Regions from separate parts of the Streptococcus sp. 27098_8_73 genome, predicted to be linked through region 1. Evidence: predicted binding sites of a transcription regulator. Region 1 holds the regulator's gene; the other holds the start of a gene.
The links. The regulator HrcA, encoded in region 1, represses chaperone genes, less so after heat shock. The targets are predictions, from matches to a motif close to TTAGCACTCNNNNNNNNNGAGTGCTAA.
Positions count from the first base shown of each region.

Region 2: the regulator HrcA is predicted to act here: its motif matches at 939-965, upstream of groES (co-chaperone GroES).

Region 1 is NZ_JAPVZT010000006.1:49,576-57,350, reverse strand. Features, by position in the region: gene O3651_RS05560 (helix-turn-helix transcriptional regulator) at 1-378, shown strand, start outside; gene O3651_RS05555 (GyrI-like domain-containing protein) at 440-1,054, shown strand; gene O3651_RS05550 (ClbS/DfsB family four-helix bundle protein) at 1,067-1,618, shown strand; gene hrcA (heat-inducible transcriptional repressor HrcA) at 1,812-2,846, shown strand; gene grpE (nucleotide exchange factor GrpE) at 2,885-3,430, shown strand; gene O3651_RS05535 (hypothetical protein) at 3,441-3,668, shown strand; gene dnaK (molecular chaperone DnaK) at 3,911-5,734, shown strand; gene dnaJ (molecular chaperone DnaJ) at 6,163-7,296, shown strand; gene O3651_RS05520 (GNAT family N-acetyltransferase) at 7,346-7,750, shown strand.
Region 2 is NZ_JAPVZT010000003.1:161,255-169,029, forward strand. Features, by position in the region: gene groL (chaperonin GroEL) at 1-609, opposite strand, end outside; gene groES (co-chaperone GroES) at 633-914, opposite strand; partial or broken gene O3651_RS03415 (DUF202 domain-containing protein) at 1,058-1,240, opposite strand; gene O3651_RS03420 (ABC transporter ATP-binding protein) at 1,297-3,075, opposite strand; gene O3651_RS03425 (ABC transporter ATP-binding protein) at 3,077-4,783, opposite strand; gene O3651_RS03430 (NAD(P)H-dependent glycerol-3-phosphate dehydrogenase) at 4,942-5,958, shown strand; gene galU (UTP--glucose-1-phosphate uridylyltransferase GalU) at 5,988-6,890, shown strand; gene O3651_RS03440 (rhomboid family intramembrane serine protease) at 7,182-7,775, opposite strand, start outside.

The DNA of each region.
Region 1 (7,775 bases):
TATGCTTTTTGCCTCTTGCGACAGGAATTCAGGTATTTTAAGCTATCTAGGATGAAAAATTTGGAGCGGCTGGAGGAGAGATTTGAGGACAGCTTTGAAGATGTCGTCTTGGAAAAAGAACTGACCTATGAAAATACCATTAAACTGACAGTCAAGTTTGATCGCAAAGTGGCCTTCAGGGTTTATGATGAACTAAGCGGAGACATTCGGACAGATGCCGAAGGAAATTTATATACAGAAATCGAAATTCCCAACGATCACCGTTTGTACAGTTATATCCTGTCCTTTGGAGACGCTGTGGAGGTCTTAGATCCGCCCGAAATCCGATTGAAAATGAATGAAATGCTTTCTAGGCTGGTAGAAAAATATAAAACTTGACATAGGGTGTCAGGTATCTTCTTGTATACTAATAGATAAGAAGAGAAAAGGAGGCAGCAAGATGAAATATGAATGGAGAAAGAGTGAGAAATGCTTTTATGGAGCCAAGCAAAAGCCAGAGCTGGTAGAGGTGCCAAGTCAACAGTTCATTGTGATCGAAGGAGCGGGCGATCCCAATGAAGCGGATTTCTCCGAGCGGGTATCTGCCCTTTATTCACTGGCCTATCCCATAAAAATGCTCTTTAAATCCATGATGAAAGATGAGGCGGAGGACAAGGTGAAGGATTTCACAGTTTATCCTTTGGAGGGGATATGGGAAAAAGCTGCTGTGGAAGGCTTCGATAAAAGTCAGCTTCGCTATCAGCTCATGATTCAGCAGCCTAATGTCATCGATCAGGATATATTTGCGGCAGCCCTTGAGAATGTCCGCAAGAAAAAGCCTCATCCTCTCTATGAAGACATTTGTTTGCAGAGATTGCCAGAGGAGCGGGCCATTCAGGTTTTACACGTAGGAAGTTATGACAGTGAGCCGGCCTCTTTTGAGAAAATGGACGAGCTAGCAATCAGCTTGGGACTCGAAAGATGCGACCAAGTTCACAGAGAGATTTACTTGAGCAACAAAAATAGGACACCAGAAGAAAAGTTGAAAACCATCTTAAGGTATTCCGTCAGATAGGAGGAATTTGTCATGCCAAGACCTACAACAAAAAACGATTTACTGGCTGTTGCTACAGAAAATTTTGAAAAACTCAATCTGCTCATTTCGAACATGACAGCAGAAGAGTTGGCGAGGCCCTTTGATTTTTCAAAGGATGAGAAAAAGAAAGAAGCTCACTGGAAGCGCGACCGGAACCTGAGGGATGTCTTAATCCATCTTTATGAATGGCACCAACTGCTACTTAACTGGGTGCAGGCCAATCAAAGGGGAGAAGAGAAGACTTTTCTGCCAGCTCCCTACAATTGGAGAACGTATGGTGAGATGAATGCCGCATTTTGGGAAAAGCACCAGCAGACCTCTCTTGAGGAGGCAAGTTCTTTGCTGGCTAGTTCGCATAGAGCTGTCCTGGACCTAGCCGCAACCTTAACCAATGAAGAATTGTTTTCCAAGGGAGTTTATAAATGGACGGGCGGAACGACCTTGGGTTCTTATTTTGTCAGCTCTACATCCAGCCACTATGATTGGGCTATGAAAAAGCTTAAAGCTCATCAAAAGAATTGTAAAAGGAATCCTGTCCAATAAAGTTTTCTAGGACTTGAGACTGATTTTTAGCACTCTTGCAAAAAGAGTGCTAATTTTTTGGTTTTTTGTCTTGACATTCATTTTTAAGAGTGTATAATAGAATCATAACTTAGCACTCGATGTATTAGAGTGCTAAATATAAAAAATAAAATCTCGCCAGTGGCTGGAAATTTTCTAAAGAGAGGTGAGGTCCTTGGTAACAGAACGCCAAAATGAGATTTTAAATCTAATTATTGATATCTTTACCAAGACGCATGAGCCTGTCGGTTCTAAAGCCTTGCAAGAGTCTATCCAGTCCTCGAGTGCCACTATTCGAAATGATATGGCAGCCTTGGAAAAGGAAGGATTGCTGGAAAAGGCCCATACATCAAGTGGTCGCAAGCCCAGTGTAGCAGGCTTCCAGTATTTTGTCCGTCATTCCTTGACCTTTGATCAGCTAGCGGAAAATGAGCTATACGAGGTCGTCAAAGCTTTCGACCAAGAGTTTTTCAAGCTGGAGGATATCCTGCAGCGGGCAGCGGACGTCTTGGCAGAGTTGAGTGCTTGCACTGTTGTAGCTCTTGACGTCGAGCCTAGTCGGCAACGGCTGACGGCTTTTGATATCGTTGTTATTAGCCAGCACGCAGCCTTAGCTGTCTTTACTCTGGATGAGTCCAATACCCTGACCAGTCAGTTCATGATTCCTAGGAATTTTCTCCAGGATGACCTACTGCGCTTGAGGGATATGATTCAGGAGCGCCTTTTAGGACAGACGGTCTTAGATATTCACTACAAGATTCGGACGGAGATTCCGCAGATTATCCAGCGTTACTTTACGACGACGGACAATGTTCTCGATCTCTTTGAGCATATTTTTGCTCAGATGTTTTCGGAAAAAGTAGCTGTCGCTGGTAAGGTTCAGTTGCTACGTTTTGCGGATCTTGAGGCCTATCAGTTCTTTGATGATCGTCAGAAGGTGGCTTTTGAAATCCGTGACAGTCTGGCTGAGGATCAGATGCAAAATGTCCGAGTCGCAGCTAGTCAAGAGGACTGTCTGGCCAATCTAACCTTGATTTCCAGCAAGTTTTTAATTCCCTATCGAGGATTTGGTATGCTGGCGGTGGTCGGTCCAGTCAATCTGGATTACCAAAAAGTGGTCAGTCAGCTCAATGTTGTCAATCGAGTCTTGACGATGAAACTCACAGATTTCTACCGATATCTGAGTAGCAATCATTATGAGGTGAGTTGAACATGAAATTACATAAATTCCTAAAAAGGAGGCGAAAAATGTCTGAGGAAATAAAAAACGAAAAAGTAAAAGAAGAGGAAGTGGTAGAAGCTACTGAAGAAAAGGTAGAAACCGCTGAAGAAGCTGATGAAACCACTCCTGAAAAATCAGAACTAGAACTAGCAAATGAGCGTGCAGAAGACTTTGAAAATAAATACCTTCGCGCTCATGCAGAAATGCAAAATATCCAACGTCGTGCCAATGAAGAGCGCCAACTCTTGCAACGCTATCGAAGCCAAGATTTGGCAAAAGCGATTCTCCCTTCTTTGGATAACCTTGAGCGTGCGCTTGCCGTTGAAGGATTGACAGACGACGTCAAAAAAGGCTTGGAAATGGTGCAAGAAAGCTTGATTCATGCCCTTAAAGAAGAAGGCATCGAAGAAATCGCAGCGGACGGAGCATTTGACCATAATTACCATATGGCCATCCAAACTCTTCCAGCAGATGACGAACATCCAGCAGATACTATTGCCCAAGTCTTCCAAAAAGGCTACAAACTCCATGATCGCATCCTAAGACCAGCAATGGTAGTGGTTTATAACTAGGAGGTAAGATATGTTAGATATTTTTGAAAAAAATAAGAAGCAGAATGAAGAATATCGTAAGACTGCACAACGTTATTATCAAGGAGAGAATACCTGTGATGAATGCGGTGGCAGTGTGAATGTCTCTGTGTATATGGACGATTATCCTAATAGAGATGATGAATGGCTGTCTTGTCCTCACTGTGGGCATAAGGCTTACATTAGGACAAGTGGGATTGCTAAAGCAGAAAAAGGGTAGTTTCTCTTGTCCGAAACGACAATAAACTATGAAAGAATGATAAACAATGGTTCAGCTTTACCAATAGTGAGCGAAGCGAACCAAAGGCGATACTCTTCGCCGTGGCGCTATTTACGCAAACTTTGAGACCTTAGGCTCAAAGTTTAGTCAAAGAGATTGACGGAGTCAAGCTCTGATGGCGTCGCCACTTAAGAAGAGTATTAAAAAGAAAAATAGAAAATAAAATTTAAGGAGAAAAACACATGTCTAAAATTATCGGTATTGACTTAGGTACAACAAACTCAGCAGTTGCAGTTCTTGAAGGAACTGAAAGTAAAATCATCGCAAATCCAGAAGGAAACCGCACAACTCCGTCTGTAGTGTCATTCAAAAATGGTGAAATCATCGTTGGTGATGCTGCAAAACGCCAAGCAGTGACAAACCCAGATACAGTTATCTCTATCAAATCCAAAATGGGTACTTCTGAAAAAGTTTCTGCTAATGGAAAAGAATATACTCCACAAGAAATCTCAGCTATGATTCTTCAATACTTGAAAGGTTACGCTGAAGAATACCTTGGTGAAAAAGTAACCAAAGCGGTTATCACAGTTCCAGCTTACTTCAACGATGCTCAACGTCAAGCAACTAAAGACGCTGGTAAAATCGCTGGTCTTGAAGTAGAACGTATCGTTAACGAACCAACTGCAGCAGCCCTTGCTTACGGTTTGGACAAGACTGACAAAGAAGAAAAAATCTTGGTATTCGACCTTGGTGGTGGTACATTCGACGTATCTATCCTTGAACTCGGTGATGGTGTCTTTGATGTATTAGCAACTGCAGGGGATAACAAACTCGGTGGTGACGACTTTGACCAAAAAATTATCGACCACTTGGTAGCAGAATTCAAGAAAGAAAACGGCATCGACTTGTCAGCTGACAAGATGGCTCTTCAACGTTTGAAAGACGCAACTGAAAAAGCTAAGAAAGACCTTTCTGGTGTGACTTCAACTCAAATCAGCTTGCCATTTATCACTGCTGGTGAAGCTGGACCTCTTCACTTGGAAATGACCTTGACTCGTGCGAAATTCGATGATTTGACTCGCGACCTTGTAGAACGTACAAAAGTTCCAGTTCGTCAAGCCCTTTCAGATGCAGGTTTGAGCTTGTCAGAAATCGACGAAGTGATCCTTGTTGGTGGTTCAACTCGTATCCCAGCCGTTGTAGAAGCTGTTAAGGCTGAAACTGGTAAAGAACCAAACAAATCAGTTAACCCTGATGAAGTAGTGGCTATGGGTGCTGCTATCCAAGGTGGTGTCATCACTGGTGATGTTAAAGACGTTGTCCTTCTTGACGTAACACCATTGTCACTTGGTATCGAAACAATGGGTGGAGTCTTCACAAAACTTATTGATCGCAACACTACTATTCCAACATCTAAATCACAAGTCTTCTCAACTGCGGCAGACAACCAACCAGCCGTTGATATCCACGTTCTTCAAGGTGAACGCCCAATGGCAGCAGATAACAAGACTCTTGGACGTTTCCAATTGACTGATATTCCAGCTGCACCTCGTGGAATTCCTCAAATCGAAGTAACATTTGACATTGACAAGAACGGTATCGTATCTGTTAAGGCCAAAGACCTTGGAACTCAAAAAGAACAAACAATTGTCATCCAATCTAACTCAGGTTTGACTGATGAAGAAATCGACCGTATGATGAAAGATGCAGAAGCTAATGCTGAAGCAGATAAGAAACGTAAGGAAGAAGTAGATCTTCGTAACGAAGTAGACCAAGCTATCTTTGCGACTGAAAAGACTATCAAAGAAACTGAAGGCAAAGGCTTTGATGCAGAACGCGATGCTGCCCAAGCTGCCCTTGATGACCTTAAGAAAGCCCAAGAAGACAACAACCTGGACGACATGAAAGTAAAACTCGAAGCGTTGAACGAAAAAGCTCAAGCTTTGGCAGTGAAACTCTACGAACAAGCCGCAGCAGCTCAACAAGCTCAAGCAGGAGCAGAAGGCACACAAGCAACAGGAAACGCAGGCGATGACGTCGTAGACGGAGAGTTTACTGAAAAATAAGATGCAAAGCCCGTTAAAACCTCACAGTGAAAATAGGAAATCTGACGCAGAAACTTTAGTTTCTAGAAAGATTTATCTTTTTCACCAAGAGGTTAGGGCGTGCTCAATTCAGCATTACTAGTTTGATTTTTAAAACTTGAACGTCGTAATGATAGGAAGAAATCCAGAGGTTGCAACCCAGCCTCTGTTTTTCGGTAAGAAAAGAGTTGGAACGTAAATTTTTGGTTTTTCTTTAAACTAAGTTAGAAGGGAACTGAACCCGACCTAAATCGAGGTTTCGTTCCGCAATATTAACAGAAAGGAACAAGGGTGTTCGTAATTGAACTCGAGCGGAAAGCTTGGAAATTAGATAAACCTCTTAAGAAATCAGGATTTCTTAAGAGGTTTCCTAAATTTCAGTCGCTTTCTGTTCGCTCTTGGTATCTTATATGAACAATACAGAATTTTATGATCGTTTAGGTGTCTCTAAGAATGCTTCTCAGGATGAGATTAAGAGAGCCTATCGGAAATTATCTAAAAAATATCACCCAGATATCAATAAGGAGCCTGGGGCGGAAGATAAATATAAGGAAGTCCAGGAGGCTTATGAAACGCTGAGCGATGAGCAAAAGCGGGCTGCCTATGACCAATACGGCGCGGCGGGAGCCAATGGTGGCTTTGGCGGCGGTGCAGGCGGTTTTGGTGGCTTTGATGGCTCTGGTTTTGGCGGCTTCGAAGATATCTTTTCTAGCTTCTTTGGCGGTGGTGCGACTCGTAATCCAAACGCTCCGCGTCAAGGAGACGATCTCCAGTATCGGGTAAATCTCCGCTTTGAAGAGGCTATTTTCGGTACAGAAAAAGAAGTGAAATACAATCGTGAGGCTAGCTGTCGGACTTGTCATGGTTCAGGTGCTAAGCCAGGAACTAGCCCAGTAACTTGTGGCCGCTGTCACGGCTCTGGTGTTATTAACGTCGATACTCAGACACCACTAGGTATGATGCGTCGACAAGTAACCTGTGATGTCTGTCACGGTCGCGGACAAGAAATCAAAAGTCCATGCGAAACCTGCCATGGAACGGGACATGAAAAGCAAGCGCATAGCGTTCATGTAAAAATTCCAGCTGGTGTGGAAACAGGTCAACGAGTTCGCTTGGCGGGTCAAGGTGAGGCAGGTTTTAATGGTGGTCCTTACGGTGACTTGTATGTAGTGGTGAACGTTGAGCCAAGCGATAAATTTGAACGTGACGGTTCTACCATTTACTACAAGCTCAACCTCAACTTTGTGCAAGCAGCTCTGGGCGACAGTGTGGAAATCCCAACTGTGCATGGAAATGTTGAATTGACAATTCCAGAGGGAACCCAGACTGGCAAACGTTTCCGTCTGCGTGGCAAGGGAGCACCAAATCTACGCGATGGAAGTGTCGGTGACCAATATGTCACTGTCAATGTCGTAACGCCGACAGGCCTCAATGACCGTCAAAAGGCGGCTCTTAAGGATTTTGCGGCGGCTGGAGACATCACAGTGAGCCCTAAGAAGAAAGGCTTCTTTGATAAGATGAAAGATGTCTTTGAAGGGGAATAAAGAAGGAAAAAGCAGAGTTATTATTCTGCTTTTTCGTTAGGAGCAAGAAATGACAGAATTTCAAGACTTTATCGAGCAAGTTTTTAAGGAACAATATGAGGCTTCTTTTGGGTTAGCTAGGCTTGAAGAACTTGAGCCCAAGGATTATTATCTGACACGGGAAGAGGAAGGAAACTTAATCGCCTTGCTCCATGCTCAGCAGGTGTTGGAAAACATCCATATCAAGGCTTTGGTAGTGGATAAAGAACATCAGAAAAAAGGTTTGGGAGCCAGTCTTCTGGCAGAATTAGAAGAAAAGGCTGAGAAAGCGGGAGTCAGCAGCATCACCTTGTCCACCAAATCTTATCAAGCCAAGGATTTTTACATCAAGCAAGGCTATGAAATCTATGCTAGTCTGGAAGATGTTCCACAAAAAGGTGTGACCAAATATCATTTCATCAAGCGACTGAGCTGAGCCATTCTCAATAGATGGAAGTCAA
Region 2 (7,775 bases), on a different contig from region 1:
CACCATGTATTGAGACAGGTAGCCACGGTCAAACTGCATTCCTTCTACGACATCCAGCTCTGTTTCCATACCCTTGGACTCTTCGATAGTGATAACGCCATCGTTGCCAACTTTTTCCATAGCTTCAGAAATGTACTCGCCGACTTTTTCGCTACGAGAAGACACGGCAGCAACCTGAGCAATTGCTTCTTTGTTAGAAACTGGAATCGCAGTTTCTTTCAGCGCGCTGACAGCAGTCGCAACTGCTGCTTCAATCCCGCGGCGGATACCGATTGGGTTAGCACCAGCTGTAACATTTTTAATCCCTTCGCGGACGATAGCTTGCGTCAATACAGTAGCAGTCGTTGTTCCGTCACCAGCGATATCGTTGGTCTTCGAAGCAACTTCTGACACCAGCTTAGCGCCCATATTTTCAAAATGGTCTTCCAGCTCGATTTCCTTGGCAATGGTCACACCGTCATTGGTGATAAGGGGTGAACCAAAAGATTTTTCCAAAACGACATTGCGACCTTTAGGGCCCAAAGTCACCTTGACAGTATCTGCTAGAATATCCACACCACGAACCATTGCACTACGTGCATCTGATGAAAATTTAATATCTTTTGCCATTTTTAAACCTCTTTCTTAGATTTTTACTCCACAATTGCAAGAATGCTTGCTTCTCCAACAACCAAGAATTTCTCATCCTGATCTTTGACTTCAACGCCAGCATGGCTTTCAACTAAAACCTTATCACCTAGCTTGACACTTGGCGCGACCAGCTCTCCGTTGAGCGTACGGATTCCTTGGCCAACTGCGATGACTTTTGCTTCTTTTGTCGCGTCTTGTCCTGCACCAGCAATGACAAAGCCTCCAACTTTCTGTTCTTTTTCTTCTACTTTTAAGACCACACGGTCACCTAATGGTTTTAACATCTTTATTCCTCCAAAGATTGAATTTTAGCACTCTATGACATCGAGTGCTAATCTATAGTTAATATTGTATCACTTGGTCAGAAATAGTCAAGAAAAAACTTTGCCGAATGACAAAGTTTTTGGGGGAAAGTTAAATGGAAACCTTATTGAGCTAACTTCAGTTTCTCTTCAAAATCATCAATAACCTTTTGCAAATTTAGTCTACCCTTGTAGATGCCATAGCCAAAGACCAGCATGACAAGAATTCCCAAAACAGCTAAGATGACTCCTACGATGAACAGAAGCAGATTAGTTCGATGAAAGAGATAGATCAGGACAAAACTGATTACTTCCTTTCAACAAACGAAGATATCCTCATGGATACCTCCGTTTCTGTAAACATTTATTCAAATACAAATTGATTGTGGTAGAGCTCAGAATAGAAGCCACCTAGATGCAGCAATTCATGATGATCGCCTCTTTCAATGACTTCCCCATCTTTTAAGACAATAATCTGGTCCGCATTCAATATGGTCTTTAAGCGGTGAGCGATGACAAAGCTGGTCCGTCCTGCCACAATGGCCTCCATCGCGCTCTGGATCTTGCTCTCGGTTACCGTATCAACGTTGGAGGTGGCCTCATCCAAGATCAGCACTTGAGGATCGGTCAAAAGGGTTCGAGCAATCGAAATCAATTGCTTTTGACCTGTTGAAAAGATGTTTTGATCATCATCTACGATTGTGTCGTATTTATCAGGCAAGCTTTCAATATACTCGTGAATATGGGTAGCACGCGCAGCAATTTCAACCATCTCCTGACTGGCATCCGGCACTCCAAATCGGATATTGTCTCGAATGGTTCCGCTGAACAAGACAGAATCTTGCAAAACGATACCTACATGACTGCGCAAACTATCCAAGTCATAGTCTCGGATATCGCGCCCGTCAAATTCGATACTGCCCTTATCCACATCGTAAAAACGATTGATCAGGTTCATGATGGTCGTCTTCCCTGATCCTGTCGGTCCTACAACGGCAATCATCTTACCTTTTGGCGCTGAGATAGAAACATCCTTCAAAATCGGCTTACCTTCGACATAAGAGAAATCTATATGCTTTATCTCGACGCCTTCTCTCAGCTCGGTAAAGGCTGGTGCATTCTGAGGACGCACTTCCTCAGGCGCATCAAACATTTCCTGAATCCGATCCGCACCAGTGAAAGCCAGCTGCAGACTTCCCCAGCTTGCCGCAACCTGAATGATAGGCTGATAGTACTGCTGAGAAAACTGTGTAAAGGTTGAAATCAGACCAATGGCTACTGAGGTCTTCACATTAGGATCATTGAGCATAATGGCCGAGCCCACAAAAATCACGATAGCCGTATTGATCAGGCTCATTCCGTTCATGACAGGAAAGAGCAAGCCAGAAAAGGCACGTCCTTTGAAAGTAGCTGACCGAACCTTATCATTTTGCTGGACAAAGCCTTTGATGACTTCTTCCTGCATTCCCTGCACAATAACTGCCTTCTGGCCGGAAATCGTCTCATCCATATAAGCATTGAGCTGACCAACTTCTTTTTGCTGCAAGTCTGTGTACTTGCGAGCCAGCTTGACGATAGACACCAAGACAATGATGGCTACTGGCGTACTGGCAATCGTCACCCAAGCCAAGGTCGCATGCCGCATAAACATGATGATAATCAGACCGATGTAGAGAGCAATATTGCTCATCACTTGGACTAGGCTCTCGTTGAAAGCCTGCAAGATATTATCCAAATCGCTGGTAAAACGCGACAAGATATCTCCATCTTGATGGCGGTCAAAGAAGGAAACGGTCAAGCGAGCTAATTTTCCAAAGAGCCCCTTGCGCATTTCATTGGTTGAATAGGAAATGATCCGACTCATCAGCAGCATGTAAATCAAGCTCGATAGCGAAAGGAAGATGAAAGCCAACGCTAAATTCCACATGATTCCTTGAAAAGCAGCAAAGGCTGAAACATCACCTGAAGCAAGCTTGCCACTCGCAAAAGCACTCCCCAACTCCACCAGCTCACTGATGGCGAGACCTGTAAAAATCGGAAAGAGAACCTGTAAAACCGTCGAGATGACAATCATAATCATGACGACCAAAAAGGCCAGTTTATACTGCTTGAAATATTGCCAGAAAAATTTTGCTGTCTTCATATTAGTCCTCCTTTCCTTTTTGTGTCTCATAAATTTCTCGGTAGACATCATTTGTAGCAACCAAGTCTGCGTGTCTACCCTGCCCAATCAAGCGTCCTTGATCTAGCACCAAAATCTTGTCCGCATGAACAACGGAGCTAATCTTCTGGGCAATAATAATAGTTGTGGTTCCCTTCAAATCCTTGTTCAGCGCCTCCTGAACCAGTTTTTCGGACTTGGCATCCAGAGCTGAAGTCGAGTCATCTAGGATAAGAATATTAGGATTGCTGACAACACCACGCGCGATGGACATTCTTTGCTTTTGTCCGCCAGAGAAATTATTTCCCCGTTCTTCGACTTGGCTGTTGTAGGTGTCTTCCATGCGATTGATAAACTCGCTTGCCTGAGCAATGCGCGCCGCCTGTTCTAATTCTGGCAAGCTAGCATTTTGCTTTCCTTGACGCAGATTGTCCGCAATCGTCCCCTTAAATAAAATAGCTTTTTGCAGAACGATGGAGACATTTTTTCTCAGCGAAGCTTCACTAATATCTCGCAGGTCTTTGCCACCAATTTTGATGGAGCCTTCCTGAGGATCAAAAAGACGTGGAATGAGCTGGGCCAGAGTTGATTTCCCTGCTCCCGTCGCTCCGACAACACCAATCATCTCTCCCGATTTGACTTCAAAGCTAATATCCTTGAGCATAGGCTCTGTATCTGTCGGGTAGGTAAAGGTCACATGGTCAAAGACCAGACTACCTTCCAAATCTTCTTCAGCTTCATTCTTGAAGGTCATCGCTGGCTCTGTATCCAAGACCTCCTTGATCCGCCGAATCGATACCATAGCACGTGTAACGGTATTGCCCAAAAAGCCAACCATGATAATAGTAAACATTATTTGATTCAAGTAAGAAATGAAAGAAACAATCGAGCTAACCAAGCCTGGATCCATCTGTATCATGCTAGACAAGAGCCACATGGTCAGATAGACAGCCCCATAGCCGACGATCATCATCATTGGTTGAACGATCGAAAAGGCATAGCCAATAAAGAGATTTTGCTCTAGAAGTTCATCTGAAACTTGCGTAAACTTCTGATACTGCTCTCTCTCCTGCACGAAAGATTTGACGACACGGACGCCACGCAGATTTTCTTTGGCAATCGAATTGATCTTTTCTAAGAGAACTTGGAATTTGGCAAAGCGTGGACCCATCAAGCCCATCATCACTCCTGTCAAAAAGAAGACCAAAAAGACCATCAAGACAATGACCCACCACAAGGAAGGAATGGTCACCACCGCCAAAATAAAGGAACCTAAAAATAAAATAGGTAGGCGGAATAAAATCTGAAACATCATCATGACCAAATTTTGTACTTGGTTGATGTCATTGGTCATGCGGACGACGAGATTCCCCGCATTGAACTGTTCAATATTGGCATAAGAGAAGGTCTGGATTTTCCGAAAGGTTTTTTCCCGTAAATCCGACGACACACCTTGCGCAATATAGGCTGCCAGGGTCACATTTGCCCCGCCAGCAAGCAGGCCAACCAGACCAAAACCCAGCAACCAAGCCCCCAAACGATAGATTTCTTCCCGGTTTCCTGACAAAAGAGCATTCAAGACATCTTTGAGATACAGGGGCTGCAACAGCGAGCTAGCTAGCATCAGCGATGTCATAAGAAGAGATAGAAAGATAAATAATTTATAGGCTGATAAAGCTTTTCTGAACATAATTCCTCCTCGTAGATTTTTAACTTTGTTTAGCTTCCTTACTATATCATAGATAAAAACAATGTCAAGTAAGAAATTTCAGTTATTATATGGTACAATATAATAAATAACTCTAAAAGCAAGTGAGTCCTTTTGTGGGTCTCGTACAAGGAGAAAAGATGGATAAACAACGAATTGCTGTGATTGGTCCTGGTTCGTGGGGAACGGCTCTGTCGCAAGTCCTCAATGATAATGGCCATGAAGTCCGAATTTGGGGCAATATTGCAGAGCAGATTGACGAAATCAATCACCAACATACAAACAAACGCTATTTCAAAGATGTGGTTCTAAGCGAGGAAATTAAGGCTTATCATGACTTGAACTATGCTCTAGAAAACGTCGATGCTGTGCTTTTTGTCGTACCGACCAAGGTGACTCGTCTGGTAGCCAAACAAGTTGCGCAAACCTTGGATCACAAGGTAAAAATCATGCACGCATCCAAGGGATTAGAGCCTAACAGCCACAAACGGATTTCGACTATTCTGGAAGAAGAAATCCCTGCAGACTTGCGTAGCGAGATTGTCGTTGTTTCAGGACCTAGCCATGCTGAAGAAACTATCGTTCGCGACATTACCCTGATTACCGCAGCATCTAAGGACCTCGAAACCGCTAAGTATGTGCAGGAACTCTTCAGCAACCACTATTTCCGCCTCTACACCAATACTGATGTCGTTGGAGTGGAGACAGCAGGTGCTCTGAAAAACATCATCGCAGTCGGAGCTGGAGCTCTCCATGGACTGGGTTATGGTGACAATGCCAAAGCTGCCATCATCACACGCGGACTGGCTGAAATTACCCGACTGGGTGTCAAACTTGGAGCCAGCCCTCTGACTTACAGCGGTCTTTCTGGTGTCGGCGACTTGATTGTCACAGGAACTTCTGTCCACTCTCGCAACTGGCGGGCCGGCGATGCACTGGGTCGCGGCGAAAAACTGGCTGATATTGAAGCCAATATGGGTATGGTTATCGAAGGAATCTCTACCACCAAGGCAGCCTACGAACTGGCTCAGGAGCTCGGTGTCTATATGCCAATTACCCAAGCCATTTACAAGGTCATCTACGACGGCCATGATATCAAAGATGCCATTCATGATATGATGAATAATGAATTCAAAGCTGAAAATGAGTGGTCTTAATTTACAATATTTTTTTAAAGGAGAATTTTATGTCAAAAGTCAGAAAAGCAATCATCCCTGCAGCCGGTCTCGGAACCCGCTTCTTGCCAGCCACTAAGGCACTGGCCAAGGAAATGCTGCCAATCGTTGACAAACCAACTATTCAGTTTATCGTCGAAGAAGCTCTTAAATCTGGAATCAAAGACATTTTGGTTGTCACAGGGAAGTCAAAACGCTCCATCGAGGACCACTTTGACTCCAACTTTGAACTAGAATACAACCTCAAGGAAAAGGGCAAGAACGACTTGCTCAAGTTGGTGGATGAGACCACTGGTATTGGCTTGCATTTCATCCGTCAGAGTCACCCACGTGGACTCGGGGACGCCGTACTTCAAGCCAAGGCCTTCGTCGGAAATGAACCTTTTGTGGTCATGCTAGGTGATGATTTGATGGACATTACCAATGACAAGGCAGTGCCACTCACCAAACAACTCATGGATGACTACGCAGCAACCCACGCATCTACCATTGCAGTTATGCAGGTTCCTCACGAAGAAGTCTCTGCTTATGGCGTTATTGCACCTCAAGGCGAAGGCGTCAATGGCCTCTACAGCGTTGAAAAATTTGTTGAAAAACCAGCACCAGAGGATGCGCCAAGTGATTTGGCGATTATCGGACGCTACCTGCTAACACCAGAAATTTTTGAAATCTTGGAGAAACAAACTCCTGGTGCGGGCAATGAAATTCAACTGACTGATGCCATCGATACCCTCAACAAAACTCAGCGCGTCTTTGCCCGTGAATTCAAAGGCGACCGCTATGATGTCGGCGACAAGTTTGGCTTCATGAAAACTTCTATCGATTACGCCCTCAAACACCCTCAGGTTAAGGATGATTTGAAGCAATACATTATCGATTTAGGCAAAAAATTAGATAAGAAAACGAAGAAATAATAGAAGTGCACAAGCAATAGATTAGCTGATGCATCAGCTTTTAACACTATACAGAAAAAACACCTAGATTTACTAGGTGTTAGATTGAAGAAAAAGTCCATTTTGGACAATTTCTTCAATCTTTTTCTTTTGCTGGATAAAGTAAAAAAACTCTTAAAAATAATATCACATCGACATCTCTAAGAGTTTTCACTATATGGTAATCAACCTCTATCAGCAATAGAAAAATTGCTGACAGAGGTTGGCAACATTTTGGAATACCACTTTAAAAAGCGGTATTGAGTTCATTTCTCAAAAAATTGGTCGTTGAAAAGTCAGAAAAATCAAAATAGCTGCTAATCCAAGGTAGGCTGCCAGTGCTAAAAAGCGTTGAGACTTGCTAAAAGCGTAGCGCTCTCCTGAAACTGGTAAGATCACAGCTCCTAAAGCTCCACCGACTAGACCACCCAAGTGGCCTGCAAGACTAATTCCCGGTAAAAAACTCATGACCAGATTGACAGCCAGTAGGCTCATATAGGACTGACCCAGCTGCTGCAGATAGTAGTTTCGCGTAGCATAACGAAGCACAACAACGGAAGCAAAAAGGCCGAAAAGAGCAGTAGACGCCCCGGCTGCCAGGCTATTGGGTGAAAAATAGACCACAAATAAATTCCCCATCATGCCTGACATCAGGTAGAGGATCAAAAATTTCCATGAGCCAAAGATAGCTTCAATCTGCCGACCAAGGAAGTAGAGGGTCAGCATATTGACCACAAAATGCTCCAAGCCAATATGGATAAAAATAGCAGCAAAAACCCGCCAAAACTGCTCCGGCAGCGCTTGAATCGTATAACCGTGCACGGCTCCAAAGTGATACAAGGCTTCGGAACTGCTGTATTGAAAACC